Linked DNA regions of Candidatus Finniella inopinata. The protein of the gene in region 2 interacts with the protein of the main gene of each other region in a pairwise test. Links are inferred from orthologs where the notes say so. Each region holds a gene or a part of one and is shown on either strand. Other genes may lie near its edges. The genes, in order: gyrB and gyrA.

What was found.
Region 1: the proteins of gyrA (region 2) and gyrB interact in binary tests that used the Escherichia coli proteins (3 or more experiments, as listed by UniProt). The link is inferred for Candidatus Finniella inopinata from one-to-one orthologs.

The regions. Positions count from the first base shown.
Region 1 is NZ_SCFB01000004.1:123,826-134,967, forward strand. Bases 4,089-7,144 are described here. They hold gyrB (DNA topoisomerase (ATP-hydrolyzing) subunit B), read right to left. Parts: upstream 6,799-7,144; coding sequence 4,378-6,798; downstream 4,089-4,377. Other genes in these bases: EQU50_RS02460 (hypothetical protein), read right to left, coding at 4,089-4,356; recF (DNA replication/repair protein RecF), read right to left, coding at 6,842-7,144. In the rest of the region: EQU50_RS02440 (MFS transporter), read right to left, coding at 1-891; EQU50_RS02445 (MFS transporter), read right to left, coding at 951-2,252; EQU50_RS02450 (uracil-DNA glycosylase), read right to left, coding at 2,353-3,096; EQU50_RS02455 (ribbon-helix-helix domain-containing protein), read left to right, coding at 3,121-3,333; more of EQU50_RS02460, read right to left, coding at 3,337-4,088; more of recF, read right to left, coding at 7,145-8,023; EQU50_RS02475 (hypothetical protein), read right to left, coding at 8,070-10,412; dnaN (DNA polymerase III subunit beta), read right to left, coding at 10,547-11,142. UniProt on the Escherichia coli protein: DNA gyrase negatively supercoils closed circular double-stranded DNA in an ATP-dependent manner to maintain chromosomes in an underwound state.
Region 2 is NZ_SCFB01000014.1:6,170-17,603, forward strand. Bases 5,258-8,605 are described here. They hold gyrA (DNA gyrase subunit A), read right to left. Parts: upstream 8,206-8,605; coding sequence 5,458-8,205; downstream 5,258-5,457. Other genes in these bases: EQU50_RS07225 (metal-dependent hydrolase), read right to left, coding at 5,258-5,439; EQU50_RS07235 (hypothetical protein), read left to right, coding at 8,376-8,588. Also shown: EQU50_RS07200 (hypothetical protein), read left to right, coding at 1-322; EQU50_RS07205 (DsbA family protein), read right to left, coding at 337-1,089; lpxK (tetraacyldisaccharide 4'-kinase), read right to left, coding at 1,180-2,172; EQU50_RS07215 (phasin family protein), read right to left, coding at 2,405-2,872; EQU50_RS07220 (phosphoglycerate kinase), read right to left, coding at 2,984-4,306; more of EQU50_RS07225, read right to left, coding at 4,417-5,257; EQU50_RS07240 (carbohydrate-binding module family 20 domain-containing protein), read right to left, coding at 8,619-11,066. UniProt on the Escherichia coli protein: A type II topoisomerase that negatively supercoils closed circular double-stranded (ds) DNA in an ATP-dependent manner to maintain chromosomes in an underwound state.

The DNA.
Region 1 (11,142 bases), on a different replicon or contig from region 2:
AACAAAAATTGTAACAAAAGCAACCCATAAATTATGACTAATGATATCTTCCGGTGAATAACCAAATTTTGTTTTTAAGACAGGGATAAAGTACATATAAGCAAGGTAAAAGGTAAGGGGCCACCCACAGTAAACAAGAAAATAATAAAAAGAAGTTGAATAAGGAATTTTCTCTTTCCAATCTTCTTGGTGGCGCATTTTAGGAAGCTTTTTTGTTCCAGAGATGTTGTTAACTTGTTCCGAACGCGCTCTTTTAATTTTTTCTTTTAACGCAAGGAACTCCGGTGTTTCTCTAAGGCGTGTTCTGGCAACTGACCCCACCAGTGCTATGCAAGCACCTATCCAAAAAGCCATACGCCAATTAAATCCATAGTGCGTTGCCAAAGCCGCCACACACAAGGCCGCCAACGAACCAAAGTTAGAAGCTATGCTGATAAAAGAAACAGCCGGATATTGATGGGGAGGTTTTGTTATTTCTGTAACGTAAATTTCAGCGCCCATGATCTCACCTAAAGAAGATAACCCCTGAACCATACGACAAGCTGTCACGACCCAAGCAGCGGTGACACCAATTTGTGCATAGGTGGGCAAGTTGGCCATAATCATGCATGATATAGCCATCATCGTTGTCGTAAGGATAACAGTAGTTTTACGGCCAATATTGTCACCAATGTAGCCAAAAAATAGCGCACCAAAAGGTCTGAGAACATAGGTGGAACAAAAGGCGAAAGCCGTTAACAAAGAGGCAGTATGAACGTCTGTTTTTGGAAAGAACAACTCATTCAACAAGACCGCCATATGCACATAAAGCATAAGGTCGAAATATTCTAAAAATGTTCCAATCTGCAGTAACCCAATGGCTTCTTTTTGTTGACGGGTTAACCGGGTCATAAATGTCTCCTTATAAAAAGATTTTCAATTACTCTCCAGGCAGAAAGGGGAACATAGTTTTATGCCGCATGGACATGGGGTGCGACCTCTAAAGCCTTAAAGATGGCCTTAGACTGCAACTTTTCTAAACTTTCAAAATGGCGAGCTCCCCAAATGTATGCCAGAAAAATAGGAATTCCCAAGATTGCAAGGGCATAATGGCCAAAAATACCAGACAAATATACAAGTCCAAAAGATGAAATAATATGCATTAAGGCTCTCGAAGAGGCATAGTTAACATTGGTGAGCGTAAAACGTTTTCCAATTGGAAACCTGCTTATGCATATTGGATCTGCAGGATTTGTGCCTCCCCTACCAATCAAAAGCAAACATTGAACAACGAATATGTGCCAGGCTGAAGAAGAATAATGCAAAAGGAAAGGTAGAGCACAAAAAATGAAAAAACAAAAAATTGATTTAAATTTTAATATGGGAATAGGATGAATATATCTGACGATGTACACAAGGATAGCGTAAACAGCTATTTGAAAAAGAGACAATAAGAAATTATGAAAAATAATGTCTTCTGACGAATACCCCAAACTTTTCAAAGTTGGATTGAAATAAATAAACGCTACATAAAAAACAAAAGGGTATGAACATTCCGTACAAAAGTAGGCCAACATGTCTCGTCTGTTGGTATGAGAAACTGGAACCGAACTTTTCTGCAATTTCTTGCGTTCACGTTTTTTTTGTAAATGCGATATAAATTCTGGCGTTTCTCGAAGGCGTGTTCTTGCAAGGGAACCGACAACAGCTATTACGGCACCAATCCAAAAAGCAATTCTCCAATTCATTCCACAGTGAGTTACAAGATTAGCAATAGCAAGAGCAACAGCCCCGCCAACAGAAGAGGCTAAGATAATACTCGCAACACCAGTATATTGAGCAGGAGGAGTCGTTGATTCGGTGATATAGACGATAGCCCCCATAATTTCCCCCATTGATGACATTCCCTGAATAATTCGGCAAGCCGTCACTATCCATGTTGCGAATATTCCAATTTGTGCATAGGTAGGAACGGTGGCCATCACTATACATGATGTAGACATCATCATCGTCGTTATTATAACGGTCGTTCGGCGGCCAATATTGTCTCCGATGTATCCAAATAAAAGGGCACCAAATGGCCTCAGAACATAGGTTGAACAAAAAGCAAAAGCGGCAACTAAGGAGGCAGTATGGGGGTCTGCTGCGGGGAAAAATAATTCATTCAGCAAGACCGCCATATGCACATACAGCATAAGGTCGAAATATTCTAAGAATGTTCCAATCTGCAGTAAGCCAATAGCTTCTTTCTGCTGTCGAGTCAAACTGGCCATAACATTTCACTTTATTAGCAGGAACCCATAAACTCACATACTCCGTTGGTGTTGTTTATATCTATCAGAAAAGTTGAGAAATTTTCACCTTGACATTTTCTTACTTCATGTTTGATTTTAGCATTTCTTCAACCTTCAAGAAATCCTGCCATACCAAAGCTTTTTGACCGGGTGATCTTAACAGGTAAGCGGGATGAAAAGTAGCCAAAGCTTTTATCGCCAGGCCGTCATGTGTCGCATAATCACGCCAAATACCCCGAAGACGCATGATACCATCGTTGCTGTTTAAAAGGGTTTTTGCCGCCACACCGCCCAGAAAAACAAGAATTTTTGGTTGCACCAATTCAATATGTTTTTGGATGAATGGTTGGCACAGGGCAATTTCTTGGGTCGTTGGGGGGCGGTTGCCGGGGGGGCGCCAGGGAATGATATTGCTGATATAGGTGTTGGTTCGATCAAGGCCAACGGACTTCAAAACCTTGTCTAACAATTGACCACTTTGCCCGACAAACGGTAACCCTTGCCGATCCTCGTCCGCGCCCGGAGCCTCACCCACCAACATAATGGGGGCCTTGGGGTTGCCATCAGAAAACACCAAATTCATGGCCGATTGTTTTAAATCGCAGCCTTCAAAATCCAGCATCGCATGCTTCAATTGTTGTAGCGTCTGGCACGCCAAAGCTGGGTGTTCATGGGAAACTGGGGCCCTTAAAATGGGTTGAGGAATCTGATTTTCTTGCACAGGTTCTTCTTTAAGCCGGTTACGGGGTTGATCATGCAACACGGAATTGATACCGTTGCTCTGGTACCAATCTAACAAATGCAAAAGTGTCTTCGTTTCCATGTCAGCAACCATACAGTAATATTGATGCAAAAACGATCGTTAAAAATAGCTGGCCATGCTACCAGTGTGGCTTTGGAACCTGAATTTTGGCAGGCCTTGGAGGATATTGCAAGACTCCAAAAAACTTCTTTGTCAGCCTTAATTGCCACCATAGACCGTCAGAAAGAAGCGGCCATGGGACGTAATTTAGCAAGCCAATTGCGCGTTTTCGTGTTGAATAGCTACCGAAACCTGTGAATTTTAATGAACCTTCGCATTGCTGGGATAATTAAGTTCGTGCTCTCGAGGGGAGTGTGAGGGCGATTTTATAGCCAGATGCCCACAATCTTGAGGGAATAAAAACTCCTTGAATTGGTCTGCAGTTACACCTTTATTTTTAAGAACCGCATTAACATGGTCCTTGTGCCGATCAAACTGATCTTCACCAGCGGACCTAATTCTGTCTGCAAATGGACATTTACGGATCATATCCTCGAAAATCCGTCTTACCCCCTCACTAAGAGGTTCGGAAGTTTTATGACAAATGGTAATTACAGAAGATGTTGACCACGCTTTGTTTGCGTTGTCTCCAATACGAAAACCAAAACTAGGATTATCCACGTCCTTTGACAGGCTACTATTCTGTGATTTCAAATCATTTAAAAAAGACCAACCCAATTTTGAAACAACAGCCGGTTGCTGGTCCGCATCAGTTTTGCAGGTGATATCGATCCAACTTTTGTTGACATCAGGGGAAAACCCCTCAGATCTAGCAACCGACCCCTGCCATGATTCATCCCAATCTGCATCCGGTTTTCTTATGACGAACGTACAATCATGGAATACCTGGTTAAAACCTTTACCCTCGTCTGGCACCCAGAAACCAAACTCCTCGCCGCTGTTTCTTAAAATCTCAGAAAGATGCCCCTCTAGCAGGTCAAGAATACTAATCACAAAATCTTGTTCTGCTGTTCTCAGGTTCTGGATCGACCCGTAATCTTTAAAGAATGCTTTGACGAATCTTGTTTTTTTTGAAAGGAAACCTCTAGCCAACATTCGAATAATTTTGGCATTTGCCTGTGCGTTCCCGGCTATTGAGTCTAGAAGTTCTAGTGTGCTCTCAGCAGTTTCTTCTTTTTCGTGCGGCTTTTCTTCTTTTTGCTGTTTTTCTTTAAGGACTTTTGACGTTAACACATTCGCTTTTTGTAAAGCCCCAGCCATTGCTGAATTTGCCTGCATAACGAAGAAAGCAAACAATAACAAACTTACTATTCTACTCATTCAATAATCACTCAGCCTGTATTAAGCGTCCAAATTAACAACCTTCAGGGCATTCGTTTGGATGAATTCCCGTCGTGGCTCTACAACATCACCCATCAAAGTCGAAAAAATTTCTTCCGCCTCTTCCAGGTGATTTAACTTAACCTGTAAAAGTGTCCGCACTTGCGGATCAAGGGTTGTTTCCCAAAGCTGGCTGGGGTTCATTTCACCCAAACCTTTATAGCGGTTAATGGTGACGCCTTTTCGACCTTGTTCCAAAAGGGCTTCGCCAAATTGAAGGGGGCCCATAATTGTTATGCCCAAACTGTCTTTCGAACGGGGCTCAAACATACATGCCTGTTCAAAAACTTCTTTTAATCGAGCTTTTATACTCAATAGATTTTTGATCTCTGGCAATGCTGGCAACACTGAATCAACAACCCAACTTTCTTGAACGCTAGACAGTGTCCGCTCAATCAGCAATCCATCAGCTTGTGGTTTGACAATCCACTTAGCCCTTGTCCTCTCAGCAGTTTGCAAATGCGACTGTAAAGTCTGGCAATAGTCGACTGCTTGTTCCGCCACAAAAGGCTGATCAAAGTAACCACTGAATAACAACTGCTCCAAAAGGTACACATTGCTAAAACGACGACTTAAGCTGTTGAAGGCTGTTCGCGCGCGCATAATAACGTCAGCAAATTGCCTTAAATCTTGACCTGCCATAACGGTGCCATTCGCCAATCTTAAACTGCCATCGGAACAGGCTGAATCCAGCAGATGCGTCTCTAAAGCCTTGTCATCTTTTAGATAAACCTCTGACTGGCCACGCTTCAGGCGATACAAGGGGGGCTGTGCAATATAAAGGTAACCACGTTCAATCAAGGCGCGCATTTGCCGATAAAAGAAAGTCAGCAACAAAGTTCGAATGTGGCTTCCGTCCACGTCCGCGTCGGTCATGATAATAACTTTGTGATACCGAATTTTATCGGCAGAAAATTCTTCCGGACCAATGCCGGTGCCAAGGGCTGTAATCAGGGTGCCAATTTCCGCGGATGCCAACATCTTATCGAAACGGGCTCGTTCGACGTTCAGGATTTTTCCTTTAATAGGCAAAATTGCCTGAAATTTTCGATCGCGCGCTTGCTTGGCTGAACCGCCTGCCGAATCCCCCTCAACGATGAAAATTTCACTTAAACTGGGGTCACGTTCTTGGCAATCAGCCAATTTACCAGGAAGCGAGGCCAAGTCCAGTGCCCCCTTGCGTCGTGTTAACTCACGGGCTCGGCGCGCTGCATCACGGGCCGCAGCTGCTTCTAAAACTTTTGAAATAATCGCCTTTGCATGGGCGGGGTTTTCTTCAAACCATGTTTGCAGGGCTTGGCTGACAGCCGCCTCAACCGCAGGGCGAACTTCAGACGATACAAGTTTATCTTTCGTTTGCGATGAAAACTTGGGGTCAGGAACTTTAACCGACAACACGCAAGTTAACCCTTCGCGAGCATCTTCCCCCGTTAAGCCCAACTTGGCATCTTTTTTGCCTTGCGCCGATTCAGCCACGTACGCCCCAACTGTTCGAGTCAATGCACCCCGGAAGCCCGCCAAGTGGGTTCCCCCATCCCGTTGCGGAATGTTATTGGTAAAACACAACATGGTCTCGTGATAGCTGTCCGTCCATTCCATGGCTACTTCAACGACAATGTCGTCCACAGTCGCCTTAAGGGTCACAGGCTGGGGGTGCAAAACGTTCTTGGCTTTGTTTAAGTATTTTACAAACTCAACCAACCCCCCTTCATAATGAAGCGAGACTTCGTATTCAGAGTCTGGCCGCTCGTCCCTTAGAACGATATGAACACCCGAATTCAAAAAGGCCAATTCACGCAAACGATGTTCAATGGTGGCGCGGTCAAAAGTGGTAATTTTAAAGGTTTCTTTTGATGGTAAGAATCGAACCCGGGTTCCCTTTTTGTCGCCAGAAGGCCCTACCACCGCCAGCGGCGCCAAGGGCACACCATGGGCAAATGTCATATGACAATGTTGACCACTGCGCCAGATATCCAACTCCAACACCTCTGACAAGGCATTCACAACCGAAACACCTACACCGTGCAACCCACCCGAAACCTTATAAGAATTTTGATCGAACTTACCACCCGCATGCAGCTGCGTCATGATAACCTCGGCCGCTGAAACGCCCATCTCCTCGTGAATATCCGTCGGTATACCGCGACCATTATCGCTTACTGATACATAGCCATCGACCTCTATCACCACGGTCACCTTGTCGCAATGACCAGCCAATGTCTCGTCAATGGCGTTATCGACAACTTCATAAACAAGATGATGTAAACCGGTGCCATCATCAGTGTCACCGATGTACATACCTGGACGCTTTCGAACCGCGTCTAGACCTTTAAGAACTTTAATAGAATCGGCGTTATAATTTTCTGAACGTTGGGGACTCATAATATTCCTTGGTAATTTTCCTTGGTAATTTTCCTGGATATTTTCAACCCGGATTAACCGTTGCCTGTTCGACCATAAAAAACTGCGCCTTTCCCATTAAAGCTTCAAACAACAAAGGATCCGTCCCCGTCAGCCACGTTTGAAGACGGCCTTTTGAGATTTCAGATTGCAGCACAGCCAGTTGCTCAAACAATACCATACGGTGATGAAAATCTAAATGAGCAATTATATCATCCAGTAAAAGAATTGTTAAACGCGGGTCGAAACAGATTTTATGGTGAATAAAGGCCATAATAACAGCGATCAGCAGAATTTTCTGTTCCCCGGTAGAGGCTTGGTCCGCGGTTATGTTTTTTTCTTGATGAATAACTTGCCAATCACTGCGATGGGGGCCGTACTTGGTCGTGCCACTTTCCTGATCCAAGCGACGATTCTGATAAAGAATTTGCTTTGCTAGAGCCTCAACCTCGGTCGCTGATTTTGCCAACACCCCATCGTCCACATCCCCCACCATGCGGGTTATGAACGCAGGGAAAAGGTTCGGGCGGTGCCCCGCTTCATTCAGCTTGTTCATTAATTGCTGGCGCGCAACGGCGATCGCCACCCCATGGCTTGCCAACTGGTCTTCAAGGGCGCTTAACCAAGACGCATCGCCCTGATTTCTTAAAACCATCAGACGTTCCCTTAGGGCCTGGTCATAACGGTTAAGGCGTTCAGCATGCAAAGGATCCTGGGCATAAATCAGACGGTCAATGAATTTCCGCCGAATAGAGGGTGATTCCAAAAAGATGCGATCGGTTTCGGGTGTCAGCCAAACGATATTCAGCCATTCAGCAAAGGGGGCCTGACTTCTGATCGGTTGATAATGCAATTTGTAAAGGCGTTTTTCTGTACCCTGAGGGGTCTTTTCCAAGCCAGTTGCCAATTGTGTTTCATCGTCTAACTGCAGACTGGCCGCCCACAGAAGGCCCGCTTGGGGCGAATGCCCCTGCTGGGTGATTTCACCCAATTTGGCACCCCTGAGGCCGCGACCAGGGCAGAACAAAGAAATCGCCTCTAATATATTGGTCTTGCCCGCTCCGTTCGGCCCCGTCAAAACAATAGGCCCCTGCCCCACCTGTAAATTCAAGCCTTGATAATTCCTGAATTGATGCAATGACACATGACGAATACCCTGATTCGCAGACGAAAGCGCATAGTCATAAGGTAAGGGGTGTTTGGTCAAGGGGCATTCTTTAGAAGTGTCTTTGGTTGTTTATACTCCATTCAGATCATTTTGCGGATTTTTTAAGACGCACATTAGTGTCACCTAAGCTGTGCTTATGTTTATGGCGCAGGGCAGCGGCCATGTCGGCGTAATCACCGGCCTCCACCCATTTGTCATAATGCGTACCTCCAGTTTGGTTATAAAGGTGAATGCGACGAGGGTGCAAAGCTGGAAACTCTTTCCTTGGACTGGTAAAACCAATCAAAGCTGTCTGTCCATCTTCCACAATTGATGGCCGTCCCCTTTTGGCCGATATGGGTACCCAAGAATAAACGTCATAACCATTTAAAATGACACTAATAAGGTCTGGCTGCAAGGGTTGAAGGGTCCAGTAATCTGTTGCGGTGTTAGTATACCACCCTCTGTTACCACCATCTTGCGTTGTTATAAAATCAATATCATGAATCAATTGTTTAATTAATCTTAAGTGGTTGGGATCAACTATTTTTACAATCTCCACAAGATGGGGATGCTTAAGGTCATTATATTTCTTTTTCAGAGCTTCCTTCTCAGCCTGTAAGCGTTTTATTTTCGTCTCTAATTCATCTCTGGCAGTTGCGATCATTACGTCAAACTCAGCTTTTGTAGGGTTTGGAACGCGTTCAATTTTCGAACTTTCAGCCTCATATTTTACTTGAAGTTCCTCCAGGGCTTTCAAATAAGGACCAAGCTTTTCTAACTGTTCATTTTCTTGAAGGGACCTTTTTTCAGCAGAGCTTTTTTCCAACTTTTGTGCCTCAAGTAACACAACTTCGTTAAGATTGGTCAGCGTAATCGCCCGATTATAGATTTCAGGATCATCCAAATTATCAAGGATTTGTTGCACATATTCGGCGTAACCTTGGGCATGTCTAAGGCTAAAGTAACCACACTCACCATTCCCCCTTGATTGCACCCAATACATAATTCTAGGTTCCCTTACAAAAACAGCTTTTTTAAAGTCAAAAACAGGCCTATGAACGTAAAACAGCTTTTGTTTCATCGCCTCTTTATCGATTTCTAGTTTTTGAACTTTTGAAATGTTCAGGGGCCGAGATAAGTCTTTGACTTTCTGTGGAAGATTCAATTTGCTGATAAGATTTTTTATTGCCCCGCCCCTAATCATTTCTAATGCTTTTTCATAAGATGGCCGTTTAAAGTCTTCTCCTCTACGCTCTTCCAGCTCTATCGACCAAGTGATTCCACCCTTAGCGACAGCCTTATAAGGGCTCTTTGGAATTTTATACTTAAATTGATCCACCACCTCATCGTCTGTTAAATCAGGATTACGAAGGATACTTTGAATCGCACTGACCATCGCCAACAAAACGGCTTCGCTTTCCGGGGATTGCTTGGTGTTTTGGTACGTAAAAATAGGGGGATCAATTTTTTCTAAATAACTTTGTCTAGTCTCAAGCATGCGATACTTTTCAATGGCAATCAAGGCATCGATAACAGTGGGCATGCCTTCAGAATCAGCAAGAAGCCTTTCAAAATTGAAATCTTTGGTTTTTAACTTCTCAATCATGGAGCGGGCAATCTGAAAGGCCTTTTCGGGAATAACCGTTTCCTGCAACTTCTCTGTCAAAGTTTCTAAATCTTTTAAAGGATTATCCCCCTGGACCAAGCTGGCAACGTAACTCTTAACAAAGTCGTTATGGTTATAATCCGCTTCACCATCATCTTTTTTTTCCTTTGCACGCAGATCATCAATCTCTTGTTGAATCTTCACATTATAAACCCGCCGCTCAAGGGCTTTACTTAAATAAGCATCGACATATTTCCAATACTCATCCTTGGTCATATAATCTTTTAACCAAGCTGTACCAGCTAAGATACCTTGAAGATCAGATTTTATAGCTGCAGAATCTAACACACCGGCATGTTTTTTAAAGGCTCCAAAAATAATCGCACTAACATGCGCAACATGCTGCTTTTCGTGTTCTTTATCTGCCTTATCAAATGTTTTTAAGTTCGCCCCTAAAGCTGCCTCTGTTAAACCATCTTGTTCTTTCAAAAACCTTGTCGCTTCCTGCAAAGCATTAATCATCAAACCCCGCTCGCCCTCATTAGCTGGTGTTTCGCTGATTCCCCCCACACCTTTACCTTCCCCTTTACTAACTAATCCAAGCAAAGTATCCGCTATATTTTTGGCCCTTGTTGGGTCTGACTCCCTTTTGAGATCATGGGCCAGGAAATTGGCCGCTTGAACCGCTTTGTTAACAGGATTGGCGTCAATTTTATAGTCAGCCTCTGCCATTTTCATTGCACTATCAAGGATGTCTTGTTTAAATTCAGCCTGCGCTACCCCCATGCTGACTGAAACCATTCCGACAGTTAAAAGACAATATTTGGCAAAATTTATCATAAGTCCAACCTTAAAATTTCCAATGAATACACCATATAAAATAGTATACCCTGCTTTATAAAATAGTATACCCTGCTTTGCAAACAAAAAGTTAATAGACCTGTTGATTTTATTTTACTCAGGGAAGAATCCTTTTAAACCCTCATCGGCATTAAAATAAAAGTCACATGAGGATTGCCGGTGGGTCGAATCAAGACCGACGATTCGGTATCAACCAACAATAACTCCATCTCTTCCGTTGGAACCTGGGCGGCGATATCCATTAAATAGCGAACATTGAAACAAACTTCCAAGGGTTGATCATAGGGGTAATCGACATCCAGCTCTTCTTCGGCCTTGCCTAATTCGTTACTTATGGCTGACAAGGTTGCTGTGTTGTTGGCCAGGCGCACCTTAATGGCCCGCACCTTATCATTGACAACGGTCCCCACCCGATCAACCGCCTCGGCAAACGCTTTGGTGGGCACAACCAACGTCTTGTCATTACTAATGGTTAAAGCCGATGAATAATCGGGGAAACCCCCATCAATCAATCGGGCACTTAAGACGGCCTGCATGGAATTACCATCAATGGCGAATTCAATACGGTTTTCAGAAAGACCAATGTGGACTGGCTTTTCAGCATCGTCTAATAGCTTAGAAATCTCGTGAATTGTTTTACGGCTAACAATAACCTCTGGCATCCCAAAGGCTTCAGTGGGGCTTTCACATTCGGCACAGGCCAAACGAT
Region 2 (11,434 bases):
AGGTTATATGATTGATAAATTTAGAAACTTAAAAAGTTATAAAACACTCTATATTATCAACTACCAATTACCTGACCACCAACTAAAAGAGCTCAGTAAAGCTTTGGCAAAAAGCAGAATGAACCTGAATTTCACAATTATTGTATGTCATCATGAGGTCGAAAATCGGAAAATTGATGATAACATCGTTCTTCGAAAAACAGCTTGTCTACATTGGGTCAATAACTGGTATTGGGACACGTCGATTTTAGACGAATTCAAACTTGATCCCAAGATCCTTGAGGGGCTTAGAGAATCATACAAGTCTGACAAAACTCAGTAATTTTTGGATCAATGTCAGTTCGTGGGCAACTTTTCCAAAAGTTTTTCTATGGATTTTGGTTTAGGCCAAGTTTGGACAACTTTACCGTTCACCAAAAAGGCCGGTACGTAATCCAACGATTTACCAAAATCCAAGGTTGCCTGTAAGTGGTTCGCCGTTAAGGCATCCTCTAGCGTGGAATCTTCCAGATCTGCTTGCTCTATTTCCTGAAAGCTGAAGCCATTACGCAGGGCAAAAAGTTTTACGAAAGCCCCTTCTATATTCGTTTGAACGTCAAGGTCCTCCGCCAATTTATCAACGTCCATTTTTAACTGTTCAGCGGTTTTTTCCAACGCCTCTTTTAGAAGCTGTCTGCGTTTCTTGGTGGATTCTTCCAAAACGGGATCCAACCATTCATCTTGGTGAGTCAGGAAAAATTGCATAAGCTTGATAACGTTTTGGTTTCCGCGCCGCCAGATCAATCTGGCAACGGTATAATCTAAGCGATGAAAAGGCAAAAGGCGGAATGTAAATCTGACATGCCCCATTTCAATAAAGTTTTTTTCAATTTCGGGAAAAAAGTTTTTTTCATAATCGGCGCAGTGGTTGCAGGTGGGTGAAAAGTACATAATAATATGGACCGGCGCGTCTAGACTTCCCAATACAACCTCAGCCAATGCCTTATCTGCTGAAGAAGTTGGTGGAACGTCAAAAACGCGTTCCGCAATCGCCAGATTAGGAACCACTATCGCCAAAACGGCTAAAGCACACAATCTCGAAAAACGCATTATTCTTCTTTTAAAAAAGCTTTCTCTACCTATTAGTATTCATCAAGTTTTCAAAAATCACCAGTATTTTTAAAAAGGCTGAATGACTTTTCATAATCCGCTTTCGTGGACAGGTGAGAGACCAAAGTGGTGCGCCAAAGCCTTTTCAAACGAATGCCGCTGATCAAATTGCAAAACAACAGGCAAGGTGAGTACTGCATTCTTGTAAGGTTCTGGTATCCTAAATTGGTCTTTTTCTGTTGTGATCAAGGGCGCATCATGCAACTGTGCAAGACGTTCAAGTTTTTGCATATCAATAATGGTGTAAGGGTGATGGTCAGCAAAATCGACGAAATCTTTAATAACAAAATCTTGCTCCTCTAAGGTATAGCGGAACTTTTCTGGATACCCTATACCCGCGAAGGCGACTACAGGCTGTGGCTTTAAAGAGGAGGTCGCTGTTAATCTGGCTGTATATTGGAATGAAAACGAGCTAAGGCCTTTAGGCTTTTTGAAATTTTCCTTATCACCCACAAATAAAACCGCTTGTGCTCTCTTTAAGCCTTTTTGAAGCGGTTCTCTTAATGGGCCGGCAGGAAAGACCAAATTGTTTCCCAAACCCTGGATACAATCAATCACGATCAAACTGTAATCTTTGATAAGCCTGGAATTTTGAAGTCCATCATCCATCACCAAGATGGTGGCTCCAGCTGCAATAGCGGCCTTTGCAGCTGCAACGCGGCTAACCCCCGTCCATGTGGGCGCATGGGCTGACAGAAGCAGTGGTTCATCGCCAACCTGAAGGTAAGTGTGTTTAGAGGCGTCAACGCGCGCAACGTCACGAAAATATCCACCATACCCGCGGCTTAGAATATGGGGCTGGTGGCCCATTTCTTTTAGTATTTTAACAATCGCAATAACTGTGGGAGTTTTACCAGCCCCCCCCATAACCAGATTGCCCACACAAATAACAGGCACAGAAACCTTGTACGGTTTACGGTGTGATTCCTTCCAACAGGATAGACGATAATAAATCCAAGATAATGGTTTTAGAAGGTGACTAATAAATGAATCACGATGCCAAAACTGAGGGGCTTTAAACAACGTTATGACTTCCTTAAAATTCACCTTGTCTAAGTTCTAACCTATATCGTCTGGGATTTAAAGACATACATCAAACACGAAAGGCAATTATAACCCAATGCCGTTTGATACACTCGATGGTGACAAGAGTAACCCCCCAAGAGATTTCACCATAGGGAAAATTTCAGGAGTCTGAGCTTCCCAAACTTTTATAAATTACGGTCACAATATTCACATCCTCATCAAACCACTGCTAGTGGGTCCTTGAGGAATGTTTGTTCAAAGATTGCGCGCCATCTTTGAAACGATCTTGTACAAGACTATAAACATCCTTATGGGACTTTAGAACGATGTCGGAAATATTCGAATGATGATCAACTGCTTTGAAAAGGCTTTGTTTAACGTTATCCGCATGAGCCTTTAACTTTTCCTTAGAGGCTGGACTTTGCATGACCTCTTTAAAAGAAGACTGCATCTCTTCAAAGGTTTGACGCATAAATTGTGTTTGAAGCTGGGCAATGTTTTTTATTACGTCAACGGCCATTTTTTGCGCATCGCTTAAAGCATCAAGATTCTTTTTATGGTGACTCAGTATTGCTTCATGATCAATTTTTGGCATTTTAGAAGCCATACTCTTGAATGCCTCATGGGCTGAGTGTTCGGATTTTTCTGTATTTTCTTTTTTGCTAGCCTTAGCATCTTTTTTTGCAGTTGCAACCATCTCTCATACTCCATACAATTTTACTAAAAGTAATTAGACATTGTTACCGATAGCTCGTCAACTGTCTAACTTGCTTCATTAATTTATTACTAATATATGCTAGAAAGGTTTCTAAATGGTTAACGCCTGTTGCTTTGCTTTTTCCAAAGCTTCTAATCCCGGTAATTTCTTACCTTCTAACCATTCCAAGAAAGCTCCCCCGGCGGTTGAAACGTAATTTAATTTGTCTGTAACGTTGGCTAGTTTAAGTGCTGAAAGAGTGTCACCCCCACCTGCAACCGTCAAGGCTTGCCCTGTACAATCAGCCATAGCCTTCGCCACAGAAATCGTACCTTGTGCAAAAGCTGGATATTCAAAAGCCCCGACTGGACCATTCCAGATAATTGTTTCCGCCCTCTTGAGCACAGAGGCGATTTTCTCACTTGTTTTAGGACCAATATCAAAAATCTTCTGTCCCTTAACCACCGAATTAACTGATTGAGCAGTCCCCTTGGAATCTTTTAAATCAGCTGCTGTCACAACGTCGTCAGGCAGAACAATCGTAGCTTTTTTATCCATTTTCAAGATTTTAGTTGCCGTGGGCAAAAGATCAGGCTCATAAAGCGAATCACCAATATTAACCCCTTGTGCTGCCAAGAATGTATTGGCCATGGCACCCCCAATAATCAGGATGTCTACCTTTTGGCACAAATTTTCTAGCAATTCCAACTTTGTAGAAACCTTTGACCCCCCGATAATGGCCATAAGGGGACGCCGCGGGTTGCCCAAACATTTCGTCAGATACCGGACTTCTCTCTCAAAGTGAAAGCCGGCCACACTGGGCAAATAGTGAGTGATGGCCTCTATGGAGGCGTGCGCACGGTGGGAACACGAGAATGCTTCGTTCACGTACAAATTAGCATGTTCTGCTAGCTGAGCCGCAAGGTACAGGTTGTTGTCTTCCTCACCCGGCGCAAACCTCACGTTTTCTAGTAACACAACAGTTTTAGGGGGTAACGTGGACAACGCGTCTTGGACCCTAAGTCCGGCGTAGTGGTTCACAAACTGGACCGAACAATCCAAAGCCTGTTCCAAAGGTTTTACCAGGCTTTTCAAAGAATACTTTAAATCCCACTCAGACTCGTTCCTGCTGGCCTTGGGCCTTCCAAAATGCGACAGCAGCATAACCTTAGCCTGATGTTCTAAAAGGTACGTTACGGTATTCCTAATGGCGACAAGGCGGCTTGTATCCGTGACCACCCCATCATGCATGGGCACGTTCAAATCAACCCTTACCAAAACAGTTTTGCCTGATAAGTCTTGATTTATAAGGGTAGGTAATGATGTCATGAAACCTTCATCAATATGTTGCTGGTTACTTGCGGCCGTGGAGGCATGGATGCACCCAAAAACCCCAAAAATCAAATAAATGATGATGCTCGTTCGCAATCTCATGGCACTTTAACCCTTTTAATAAAACAAATAAATTCCTTTTATTAAAATTTACCATGAAACTTGTTAACAAAAAGTGAAGCCCAATCTTGCTTTTTCTATTTTACTTCGAATTAGAAAAATGCTTTTTCAAAAATTTCTAAGATTGTAGCAAGCCCTACAGATCCGATAGGGAATTCGACTTTTGCGATGGGTGTGACACGATCTCCCTTTTCATTAATTTCAAACTCAACACCCCAAAGACCCAAAAGACTGGGGCCCGGAAAACCAAAGCGGTTATCGGTGATGGTGATCTGACGGTTCGTAGGGCCATAAGTGACAAAATAACGTTGGCTTGTAAACCAGGTAAAAATGGCGACGTCTGGATCCTTTAAAAAGTTATAAGACGGTATGTCCTTTGGCTTTTCAAATGTTGTCCATTCAATGGTTTTGGGGGCCCAGGTGGACAGAAACCCGATGCGCAAGGAATGATTATCCTCAACCACCAGCCGTCGCAGGAAAATTTGAAACATGGTTGTATAGGCTTTAACCGAAGGAATCGAAGAGTAGCTTTCAGTTGCCAACTGGGAACGGCATAGATCCTCTGCCTTTTCATTTTGGGCCAATCCTAAAAACAAATACCCTGTTGTCAATATCAACGCCAGCGCTGAACAGGTTGTGACAAGCAACCTTCTTAATGGAAAAAATAGGCCCACCAACACAGATGCTAACAACGTCAAAGAATAGACAGGGTCAATGATAGGAATGGCTGAAAGGGCGAAACGATGATTTGAAAAAGGAGCCAACAGTTGGGTTCCATATACGGTGAATAAATCCAGCAAAGGATGGGTTAAAAGCGCCCAAATCATTAAGCCTACCCAAGCAGACAAGGAATCGTCCTTGCCTTTTGCTTGGTACCATCGCCAAACTAAATACCCCAACACGGGCCCTAAGACAGGCCCAAACCACAGCGAATGCGTTACGCCTCTGTGGTACAAAATTTCCGCAAATGGATTGGAAGAAAATCTTACCAAAACGTCCAGGTCTGGAAGCATGCCTATAGCGGCACCCCAACCCAGCGCCCGCCGTCCTAAAGACTTTTGAAAGCCAACTTGGCCGACAGAGGCCCCTAAAATCCCCTGGGTTACAAGATCCATATTTTGTTACTCAAAAGATTATTCTGGTGAATTTGAATCCAAAACAACAGCTGTATCGACGGTTGCAATATCGTCATCAACGTCCTCGTCCTCGCCAACTGGGATGCAGCTGACAGCCACCACTTTTTCATCATCATCCACCCGGAAAATGATCACCCCTTGGGCTGACCGGCGGGTGATACGAACATCGTGAATCGGACACCGCATCAGGCGCCCTTGATCCGTTACCAGCAAAATCTGGTTATCCGGCATCACAGGGAACGAGGCTGCCACGCCGCCATTTCGCGCATTAACAGCAATGCTGGTGAACCCAGAGCTCCCTCGGTTGGTGGTTCGATACTCATAGGCCGAGCTTCGTTTACCAAACCCTTTCTCCGTAATCGTCAAAATGAATTGTTCTTGGGCAGCTAATTCTTGGAAGCGTTCCGGTGATATCTTGACATCCAGATTTTCTTCCTCACCCTCCTCAACAATGACTTCCTCTTCCGTTTGATTCGCCAACTGACGGGCCTTCGCGGCTTGCCTCAGGTAAGCCTGGCGTTCTTCAATATCCAATTTGCCTTGGTCTAAAATGGCCATGGAAATAACGTGATCATCCTTGCCCAGACGAATACCGCGCACACCATTGGAATCACGGCCTGCGAAAATGCGAATGTCTGTGACATTAAAGCGGTTGCAAATGCCCTTATAGGTGGACAGCATGACGTCGTCCGTCTCGTAGCAAAAGGCAACGGCGATCAACTTTTCAGTGTCGTCTAGCTTCATGGCCCTTTTCCCATTCGATGGGATATTGGCGAAATCTTCCAGCTTGTTTCGGCGGACATTACCAAGGGATGTGGCAAACATTAAGTACGGCTCTTGACCCTCAGCGGCCTCTTCCGATCTGACCAAAACGGTGGTGATCGTCTCGCCAGGCGCCAAAGGCAACAAGTTTATCATAGCGCGACCGCGGGCTGTTGGTGACGCTAAGGGAAGGCGATAAACCTTCATTTTGTAAACTTTGCCCAAACTGGAAAAGAACAAGACAGGATCGTGGGTGTTGGCCACAATCACGTCGCTGACGACATCTTCCTCTTTGGTGGTCATGCCCGATCGGCCCCTGCCCCCGCGTTTTTGCGAACGGTAAGTTGATAACGGAACACGCTTAATATACCCGCCCAAGCTGACGGTTATAACCATGTCTTCGCGTTGGATCAGGTCTTCCATCTCAACCGATGAATCGCCGTCCTCGATTTGGGTTCGACGCGGGGTCGCAAACTGGGCCTTAATTTCTAAAAGTTCAGCCACCAAAATATCCAAAACCCGCTGGCGCGAGGCTAAGATGGCTAAGTATTCCTGGATCTGGGCCACAATCTCGTGCAGGTCATTGCTGATTTTGTCCCGTTCCAGGCCTGTCAAGCGATGCAGACGCAAATCTAAGATGGCCTGGGCTTGGGTTTCCGTTAATTTGTATTGGCTTTGATCATCGGCATCTTCATCGACCAGATTGATAAGGGGGGCCACGACGCTGGCGTCCCATCCCTTGGCCATCAGCTCAATCTTGGCTTGCTGACGATCAACCGCAGCCCGAATCAAGGCGATAATCGGGTCAATGTTGGCAACGGCGACGGCGAATCCCAACAAGATGTGGGCTTTTTCACGGGCCTTGGCCAATTCAAAACGGGTCCGCCGGACGATGACTTCTTCGCGGAATTCTAAGAATGCCTTTAAAATACGAACCAAAGACAGTTGCTCAGGGCGACCATGAACCAACGCCAGCATGTTAAAGCTGATGCCGGTTTGCAGCTGGGTGTATCGGTAAAGCTGGTTCAAAACCACCTCGGCCACAGCATCGCGTTTCAGCTCTATAACAACACGAAGGCCGTCGCGGTCCGATTCGTCCCGAAGATCGCTGATCCCTTCGATGACTTTTTCTTTGACTTGTTCGGCTATTTTTTCAATCATTCGGGCTTTGTTCACCTGGAACGGCACTTCTGAAATGATGATGGCTTCCCGGTCATTTCGAATCGATTCGATCGACGTTTTGCCACGCACCGTAATGGTACCCCGCCCCGTGCGATAGGCTTCATGCAGGCCATAGCGGCCCATGATAATACCACCCGTTGGGAAATCGGGCCCGGGGACAATTTGCATCAGCTCTGGCAGTGACAAATCTGGGTTTTCCACAAGGGCGCAACAGGCGTCAATAACTTCACCCAAGTTGTGGGTTGGCACGGTTGTTGCCATTCCAACGGCAATACCGCTGGTTCCATTCACCAACAGGTTGGGAAAACGCGCGGGCAGAACCTTGGGTTCTTCCATTGTTTCGTCATAGTTCGATTGAAAATCAACGGTGTCTTTGTCGATGTCTTCTATAATGGTGTGGGCGGCTTTGCTTAGGCGCGCCTCGGTATATCGGGATGCCGCCGCTGGGTCACCATCCATCGATCCAAAGTTTCCCTGCCCGTCAATAAGGGGCAGCCTTAGGCTGAAATCTTGGGTTAGCCGCACCATGGCGTCATAAATAGCCATATCACCGTGGGGGTGATATTTACCCATGACGTCACCAACGACGCGTGCGGACTTGCGATATGGGCGGTTATAATCGTTCCCAGCTTCCTTCATGGCATACAGAATGCGACGGTGGACCGGTTTTAAACCGTCCCGCACATCAGGCAGGGCCCGTGATACGATAACGCTCATCGCATAATCAAGATAGGAGCGTTTCATCTCCTCTTCGATAGAAACCGGTTTGGTGTCGGTGGTCAGGGCACCAGAGCTTGTCATACGTATACCATTCAAAAGTTAAGTCTGAAAACAACCTCACCACCTTAGCACTTTCTTTGATTAAAGTGGATTTTTTTAACATGCTGTTAACCGTTTTTTAACTTTTTCTTCTTGATTTTTTGCCAGAAAAGACTATCTATAGTGGTAGAGATCTTTAAGGAGTAACGGACATGATTTCCCTTACAACTGCCCCCGAACTGCAATCGCAACTGCAACAGTGTCAGCAACAAAAAATGCAGCTGGAACATGACATGCAGAACAGCCCCAGGAAGCCCCGGGGAACTGTGGATTTTGACCTTTATCGTATGAAACGCGTCAAGACCGAACTGCAAGATCGCATAACTAAGCTTAACAGCGTGCTGCACCCTAATATTATCGCTTAGGTTTTGCTTGGCCCGAATGCTTGGTTTTCGTTATGACCAAGTATCGTTGACGCTTGTTGTGCCCGGAATGGTCTTGTCAGATCCGCTGAGCCAAGTCACAGATGTGCCGCTTTTTTTTATGTACTTATAAGCTATAGGAAAACTAGGATTGTTAAAGATCACTGTCTTAGTCCATGTAGGATAAGAGGTTGGAGACATAATCACGGCATTTGCTGTGTTCCAGCTCCCCAACTCGGTTGAACTGCCTATCACATAAACATTTTGCCCCCATGCGGTGTACGCTGAACCCACTCTAAAGCTAACGGTCGAAGAACCACCGCCTCCACCGCCACTATAAGAGTGGGCCTCAGAACCTCCAGTTCCGGTTGAAGAAATAGTCAGAGAAGTAGAAGTTCCCTCCTGTGCAGCAATAGTCCCATCTGAATTTATCACCGCAAATTTATAGGGAACGGTATATGGACTTACCGTGGAACCGGCTGGAAAGCTGATAGGGATAGTTCGCCATAAATTCGCCAGTGCCGGACTAGCCCCTTGATTCATCATGATATTCAAAAAGTCGGGGCGTATTGCCCCATTGCCCAACAATGGATGACTGCCAACAACACCCATTTGTTGCCCAAGGCTTGTAGTGGCATTATTCACTTGGAACACCACTGACCTCGCGCTCAGGCCTGTTGGGTATTGCAAGACAAAGAACTTGGCATTTCTAGAGGGCAATATTAAGGAGGATCCACCAGTAATAGAAACGAAGGCGGTTGAACTTTTCGTATACTTTATACCAGCATCCGACACGTCTTGATAATAGGAACCCCCGGCGTTGGTAGCACTGTTGTAGGTAGTGTCAGGTATATAAAGATTATTAGGCACATAAGCAGGCGAAGAAGGAGGAGGAATACTAAGGTCGTTTAGCGGAATGGTCCGTGACCTTCCCCCTTTATTAATCAACGCAAAGCCAAACTGGCGCGCAATCAAAAGAACATCGCTATTTAAAGCCACCATGTATTCGTGAGGAGCCATATTTGCATCCATCGCCTTTCTAAAGGCCAGCGCATTTTTTATGATATTTTTGCCTTTAGGATTAAACGAAACATCGTACACGTCTTTATCATCATCAAAACGTATGATTAAAGGCGACCCGTCCCGCCTTGATAACATATAGGCTATGGCCAGTTGAGAATCGATCATATTTGCCAGATCATTGCGATTAAAGGTACAGGCGGCACACGCATTCGGCAGGTTCGCTGGTGTATCCGTATGTGTGTGAACACTTTTGGGAGTTGTGTAAAATTTATGGAAACCTCCTGTGGAAATGTTCGGATAAAAGTCATGGCCGGCGGAAAGAGTAACGGCAGACTGCGTGTTTCCAAGGCTTGCGGGCGCAACAAGGGTTGAAACAGACGCATCATTAGCAAAGACATTACCCACCACATCTTGTAAAGCAAAGTCAAGCACTGGCATAATGGCGACATAGGGGCTAAGGGTCGGTACAGTCACATTGAAAGCCTCCCCATAGCCGTAATTAAAAGTCACCCCTGCGGTTCGGGCTTGCGATAAGATTGCATTCCAATCAGAAATCGGGATTTGTTTTAAACCATCGACACGAAGTCCGGCTACACTCAAATCTTTCAAAAGCTTTAGATAATTGACAATCATTTCCTGTACCTTTGTGTGGCCAGTATTTAAATCAGGACCAAATTTCCAAGTTGTTTGCGCTTGGCTAGGAATATCCCAGTTTGGTTCCCCTTGGTAGGCATTAAAAAATCCTGAGGGGAAGTTTATGGAAGAAAGCGTAGGTGTGGACCCTCCAGAGGGGATAGTCATAGGATGAAGGACACTGGGGTTCGTAATAGCAGAACTTTGAGAACCAGTCCCCGCTAGATCAAAAGACACCTGGTTGAACTGCACATCCATAATAATACCAAGGGCGTATCCCTGGGCCGCCGTTATCAGAGCCTTTAAGTCAGCCATAGTGCCATACCGGGGACTGCCCAAGTAATATCCGATGGCTGTCGTGCCATCTGTGGCCGTTGTTCCGTATTTCTTAGGGTCAGTACCCCCAGTTGCCTCTAATCCACTAGCAGTAGTTGCATAATTTGAGTCCAACACACAAATATAGTTTGAATAACCAAGAAACCAAACATCTGGATATTGTTTGTCCGAGGGACCAAGCTTTGGTTTCGTTCCATCCTGCGCAGGGGAACAATACTGAAAGGGCGGTAGTTGAATGTGCGTATATCCCTTGTTCGCAAGATCCTGAAGTTTAGCGCTGTTTAAGATGTCCGTCGAAGCCCCTGTAAACGTAGCACCCGCTGTTCCGGGACTACTAATAATAGGCATATCAAACGCATGATAAATAGCAGCCGGTCTTGGATTGGCCGCACTAAAAAGAAATGTTGGCCCGTTCAACGTATTTGAGCCTGTCGCATAGGCGCAGGTGCCAACAGACAAAAAAAGTCCTATAAATTTTTTAATACTCATTATTTTAATCTCAATAAATTTTTTATTAATTATAGCGCAATAGATATTAACAATAAGTTAATATTACGCAAACACAAATAGACTCACCATGATTATACAACGGGGCATTTTTCACACAGGGTCACACGCATACACACCATTTAGGATTACGAAGCACGCAGTCTTTAAATCAATTTCTGAAGCCCAATTTTCTGGTTGACTTAACAGCCTAAAATCACCTAACTTCAAATCCAACAAGTCCCCATCGTCTAGAGGCCTAGGACACCACCCTTTCAAGGTGTAAACACGGGTTCGAATCCCGTTGGGGACGCCATTTTTTAGTTGGCTTACAACTATAGAGCGCCTTTTTATCTTCGTACGCTCCACAA